2 regions of the Pseudomonas sp. GYB4201 genome follow, and region 1 is predicted to be linked to the other one. Evidence: predicted binding sites of a transcription regulator. Region 1 holds the regulator's gene; the other holds the start of a gene.
The links. Region 1 encodes sigma-54, which starts transcription at its own class of promoters, with help from an activator protein. Its sites were predicted from a motif close to ANTGGCATNNANNTTGCTNT; they were not measured.

Region 2: AC0Z2B_RS26885 (CmpA/NrtA family ABC transporter substrate-binding protein) is a predicted target of sigma-54. The motif match lies at 1,448-1,467, and genes of this name have one in related genera.

The regions. Positions count from the first base shown of each region.
Region 1 is NZ_JBWGIG010000005.1:84,055-87,128, forward strand. Features, by position in the region: gene rapZ (RNase adapter RapZ) at 1-104, opposite strand, end outside; gene ptsN (PTS IIA-like nitrogen regulatory protein PtsN) at 107-571, opposite strand; gene hpf (ribosome hibernation-promoting factor, HPF/YfiA family) at 584-892, opposite strand; gene AC0Z2B_RS06380 (RNA polymerase factor sigma-54) at 1,004-2,500, opposite strand; gene lptB (LPS export ABC transporter ATP-binding protein) at 2,672-3,074, opposite strand, start outside.
Region 2 is NZ_JBWGIG010000039.1:47,408-50,481, forward strand. Features, by position in the region: gene rmf (ribosome modulation factor) at 1-209, shown strand, start outside; gene AC0Z2B_RS26880 (quinone-dependent dihydroorotate dehydrogenase) at 313-1,338, opposite strand; gene AC0Z2B_RS26885 (CmpA/NrtA family ABC transporter substrate-binding protein) at 1,499-2,686, shown strand; gene AC0Z2B_RS26890 (ANTAR domain-containing response regulator) at 2,702-3,074, shown strand, end outside.

The DNA.
Region 1 (3,074 bases):
CCGGCCGGCAGGTTGTCGATGCAGTAGAAACCGTTGTCTTCCAGCACGTCCAGCGCGGTGCTTTTGCCCGAGCCGGAGCGGCCGCTGACGATGATCAGGCGCATGGTCAATGACCTTTCTGTTCGTCCAGCACAACCTGGTAGAGGGCGTCGCTACTCTTTGCCGAGCGTAGGCGCTCGCGCACGTCGGCGCGGTCGAGCATGCCGGCGATCTGGCTCAGCAACGCCAGGTGTTCATTGGTGGCTTCCTGGGGCACCAGGAGCACGAAGACCAGGTCGACCGGGGCGCCGTCGATGGCGTCGTAGTCGATCTTGTTCTCCAGGTGCAGCAGGGCGCTGATCGGCGTGGTGCAGCCAACCAGGCGGCAATGGGGGATGGCAATACCGTTGCCAAAACCGGTCGAGCCCAGTTTTTCGCGGGCGACCAGGCTTTCGAACACTACCTGCATCTCAAGGCCCGGGACTTCCCGGGCGATGAGGGTGGCGATGTGTTCGAGTACTTTCTTCTTGCTGCCGCCCGGCGCGTTCACGAGGGAACGGCCGGGGGTCAGGATGTTTTCAAGTCGGATCATGAGGGGGGAGTGTCAGCGGGCGGTCTGGCCTTGCAGCAGACTCTGCTGTTTTTCCTTATGCTTTTTGAGTTGGCGGTCGAGCTTGTCGGTCAGCAGGTCGATGGCCGCGTACATGTCATCATGTTCCGCGTTTGCCACGACTTCGCCACCGGGTACGCGCAGGGTGGCCTCGATTTTCTGTTTCAGCTTCTCGACCTCCATGATGACCTGCACGTTGGTGATCTTGTCGAAATGGCGCTCCAATCGGTCGAGTTTCTCACCGATGTAAGTGCGCATGGCGTCGGTCACAACCAGTTGATGTCCACTGATGTTGACTTGCATACCGCTTTCTCCTTATTGCCAGTGCATAAAGAGACAGGTTGGTTAACCTGCCACTGGAACGCTGTGGCACATCCGGCAAGCCCACTGGCAGCGCGTTGGCGCTGCCAGGATTCACATCAGCCGCTTGCGTTCGCTGGACGGCGCGATCCCTAGGGATTCACGGTACTTGGCGACAGTGCGGCGGGCTACCTGGATGCCTTGTGCCTCCAGTAAACCAGCGATCTTGCTGTCACTCAATGGCTTTTTCTGATTTTCCGCGGCAACCAGTTTCTTGATGATCGCGCGGATCGCCGTGGACGAGCATTCTCCGCCCTCGGAGGTGCTGACGTGGCTGGAGAAAAAGTATTTCAGTTCGTAGATGCCACGTGGGGTGTGCATGTATTTCTGCGTGGTCACCCGCGAAATGGTCGACTCGTGCATGCCCACCGCCTCGGCGATGTCGTGCAGCACCAGCGGCTTCATGGCCTCGTCGCCGTAGTCGAGGAAACCGCGCTGGTGTTCGACGATCTGGCTGGCGACCTTCATCAGGGTCTCGTTGCGGCTCTGCAGGCTCTTGATGAACCAGCGCGCCTCCTGCAACTGGTTGCGCATGAAGGTGTTGTCGGCGCTGGTGTCGGCGCGGCGCACGAAGCCGGCGTACTGCGGGTTGACGCGCAGGCGCGGCACGGCCTCCTGGTTCAACTCCACCAGCCAGCGCTCGTTGTCCTTGCGCACGATGACGTCGGGCACCACGTACTCGGCTTCGCTGGACTCGATCTGCGAGCCAGGGCGCGGGTTGAGGCTCTGCACCAGTTCGATGACCTGGCGCAGCTCGTCTTCCTTGAGCTTCATGCGGCGCATCAGCTGGCTGTAGTCGCGGCTGCCCAGCAGGTCGATGTAGTCGGCCACCAGGCGCTGGGCCTCGCTGAGCCACGGCGTGCGCGGGGGCATCTGGCGCAGTTGCAGCAGCAGGCATTCGCTGAGGTCGCGGGCGCCGATGCCGGCGGGCTCGAACTGCTGGATGCGGTGCAGCACGGCTTCCACTTCGTCCAGCTCGATGTCCAGTTCCGGGTCGAAGGAGTCGCAGATCTCCTGCAGCGTCTCGTCCAGGTAGCCCTGGTTGTTGATGCAGTCGATCAGGGTGACCGCGATCAGGCGATCGGTGTCGGACATGGGCGCCAGGTTGAGTTGCCACAGCAGATGGCTCTGCAGGCTTTCGCCGGCCGACGTGCGGGTAGTGAAGTCCCATTCGTCGTCATCGTTGCTGGGCAGGCTGCTGGCGCTGGTCTGGTAGATGTCTTCCCAGGCGGTGTCGACGGGAAGCTCGTTGGGAATGCGCTCGCTCCACTCGCCGTCTTCGAGGTTGTCGACGGTGGGGGCGGAGGTTTCCTGGTAGCTGGGCTCCTGGATTTCCGGCGTGACCTGTTGCTCGGCCTTGTCGGCCATGGGGTCGCTGTTGTCGAAGTCGTCGCCTTCTTCCTGGCGTTCGAGCATCGGATTGGATTCCAGGGCCTCCTGGATTTCCTGTTGGAGGTCCAGGGTGGAGAGCTGGAGGAGGCGGATGGCCTGTTGCAACTGCGGTGTCATCGTCAGTTGCTGGCCCATTCTTAGGACGAGCGATGGTTTCATGGCAGGGGCTTAACACCTTATTCGCCGGCGCAAAGCGCCATCCACTACGGGCGCCGAGGCTCTCGGCTTTTGTCGTAAGCAAATTATATGCCTGAAACCGAAGTGTTTGCCTAGAGCGACACCGCAATTAATTCGCGGCACGCCCCGGGCAACCAGCCAAACACCTCGCCGTTACAGGCGGAACTCGTGGCCGAGGTAAACCTCTTTCACCAGTTGGTTTGCCAGGATGGTCTCGGCATCGCCTTCGGCGATCAGCTGGCCATCGTTGACGATGTAAGCGGTTTCACAGATATCCAGGGTCTCGCGAACGTTGTGGTCGGTGATCAACACGCCGATACCCTTGTTCTTGAGGTGGTGGATGATCTGCTTGATGTCACCGACCGAGATCGGGTCGACACCGGCAAAGGGTTCGTCCAGCAGGATGAACTTGGGCGCGGTGGCCAGCGCGCGGGCGATTTCCACCCGGCGCCGCTCGCCGCCCGACAGGCTCATGCCCAGGTTGTCGCGGATGTGCGTGATGTGGAATTCCTGCAGCAGGCTTTCCAGCTCCTTCACGCGGCCGGCCTTGTCCAGC
Region 2 (3,074 bases), on a different contig from region 1:
GACTTAAGCGTGATCCGTTGGAACGAGCATTTTTACGCGGATACCAATATGGCATCCATGGCAAATCCCGTGAGCTTTGCCCTTTTACTCTACCGTCAGTTCGTCAAGCCTGGATCAATGGCTGGCGTGAAGGACGCGGCGACAACTGGGACGGTATGACCGGCACTGCGGGTATCCACAGACTCAACGAACTTCACGCGGTCGGCTGACGAGGACGATTTTTCTCTTACATTTTCGTGATCAACCATGCGCGCCCTAACGGGCGGCGGGCGAGAGCCCAGGGGCCCCTTCGAGGGCCCCTTTTTTATGCCTTCAGCCTCGTGGCAGCGCGGCGATGGCGTCCACTGCCTCGCGGATCAGCGCCGGGCCCTTGTAGATGAAGCCCGAGTACAGCTGCACCAGGCTGGCGCCGGCGGCGATTTTCTCGGCCGCGTGCTTGCCTTCGGTGATACCGCCCACGGCGATGATCGGCATGCGCCCGGCCAGCTCGCCGGCCAGCACCTTGACGATGTGGGTGCTCTTCTCGCGCACCGGCGCGCCCGACAAACCGCCCGCCTCGTCACCGTGGGCCAGGCCCTCGACGCCTTCGCGGCCCAAGGTGGTGTTGGTGGCGATGACCGCGTCCATGCCGGAGGCCAGCAGGGCCTGGGCCACTTGCACGGTTTCCTCGTCGCTCATGTCCGGGGCGATCTTGATCGCCACCGGCACGCGCTTGCCGTGCTGCACGGCCAGCACTTCGCGGCGTGCTGCCAGGGCGTCGAGCAGCTGCTTGAGCGACTCGCCGAACTGCAGGCTGCGCAGGCCCGGGGTGTTGGGCGAGCTGACGTTGACGGTGATGTAGCTGGCGTGGGCGTAGACCTTGTCCAGGCAGATCAGGTAGTCGTCGACGGCACGCTCCACCGGGGTGTCGAAGTTCTTGCCGATGTTGATGCCCAGCACGCCCTTGTACTGCGACGCGCGCACCCGGTTCAGCAGGTTGTCGACGCCCAGGTTGTTGAAGCCCATGCGATTGATGATGGCGGTGGCTTCAGGCAGGCGGAAGATGCGCGGCTTGGGGTTGCCCGGCTGCGGGCGCGGGGTGACCGTGCCGATCTCGACGAAGCCGAAGCCCAGCTGGGCGAAACCGTCGATGGCCGCGCCGTTCTTGTCCAGGCCTGCGGCCAGGCCCACCGGGTTGTCGAACGCAAGGCCCATGACGGTCACGGGCAGGCGCGCCGGCGCCTTGGTCAGCAAGCCGTTGAGCCCCAGGCGGCCACCTGCGCCGATCAGGTCCAGGGACAGGTCGTGGGAGGTTTCCGGAGAGAGTTTGAACAACAACTGGCGGGCCAGGTTATACATGGGCAGGCATGACTCGTTGGAAGATCGTCGGGGGCCGGCATTATAGCCACATTTACGCCCCCGTAGCAGCTGCCGCAGGCGGCGTCCGCATCCAGCACCGTCCCGGTGCACTGGCATACCTCTTGCGTCACGTTGGGTACTTTTACACGGACCCCCAACCATGACCGAGCCCCACACCCCCCTGGCCTGGGTGGCCGGCAGCGATGCGCCGGAGAAAACCAGCCTGAACATCGGCTACATGGCCCTCACTGACTGCGCCCCATTGGTGGTCGCCGCCACCCAGGGCTTCGCCCAGCCCCACGGCCTGACCTTGAACCTGCACCGCCAGGCGTCCTGGGCCGGGCTGCGCGACAAACTGTTGAGTGGCGAACTGGACGCTGCCCACAGCCTGTACGGCATGGTCTACGCCGTGCACTTGGGCATCGGCGGCACCCCGGCCAGCGCCATGGCGGTGCTGATGGGCCTCAACCAGAACGGCCAGAGCATCAACCTGTCGCCCACCCTGCAGGCCGTGGGCGTGACCAGCCCCGAGGCACTGGCGCGCCACGCGCACCAGCAAGGTGCACGCCTGACCTTCGCCCAGACCTTCCCCACCGGCACCCACGCCCTGTGGCTGTATTACTGGCTGGCCGCCCAGGGCATCCACCCGCTCGACGACGTCGACAGCGTGGTGGTCCCCCCGCCGCAGATGGTGGCGCACCTGCGCGCCGAGCGCATCGACGGCTTCTGCGTGGGCGAGCCCTGGGCCGCCAGCGCCGTGGACCAGGGCCTGGGCTTCACCCTCAGCACCAGCCAGGCGATCTGGCCCGACCACCCGGAGAAGGTCCTGGCCTGCACCCAGGCCTTCGTCGACCAGCACCCCAACAGCGCCCGCGCCCTGGTCGCCAGCGTGCTGCAGGCCAGCCGCTTCATCGAGCAGAGCCCGGAAAACCTGCGTGGCACCGCGCAGCTGCTCAGCGGCGAGGAGTACCTGGACGCACCATTGACCGCCATCGAGCCGCGCCTGCTGGGCAACTACGATGACGGCCTGGGCCACCACTGGCATGACCCCCACGCCCTGCGCTTCTTCGCCGGCGGCAGCGTCAACCAGCCGTGGCTGTCCGACGCCATGTGGTTCATGACCCAGTTCCGCCGCTGGGGCCTGCTGCGCCATGACCCGGACTACCTGGGCATCGCCCGTCAGGTGCAGCAGACCGCGTTGTACCGCGCGGCCGCCGCCAGTGTCGGGGTGCCGGTGGCCAGCGATGACCTGCGCAGCAGCCAGCTGATCGATGGCAAGGTCTGGGACGGCAGCGACCCTGCCGGCTACGCGCGCAGCTTCGCCCTGCATGCCCTGGCCGATGACTGACGGGAGACGACCACTATGCTGCGTATCCTGTTGATCAACGACACCCCGCGCAAGGTCGGGCGCCTGAAGTCGGCGTTGGTGGAAGCCGGTTTCGAGGTGATCGACGAGTCGGGCCTGACCATCGACCTGCCGGCACGCGTCGAAACGGTGCGCCCCGACGTCATTCTGATCGATACCGAGTCACCGGGCCGCGACGTGATGGAGCAAGTGGTGCTGGTGAGCCGTGACCAGCCACGCCCCATTGTCATGTTCACCGACGAACACGACCCGCAGGTGATGCGCCAGGCGATCAAGTCCGGGGTCAGCGCCTACATCGTCGAAGGCATCCAGGCCCAGCGGCTGCAGCCGATCCTGGACGTGGCCATGGCCCGTTTCGAGAGCGACCAGG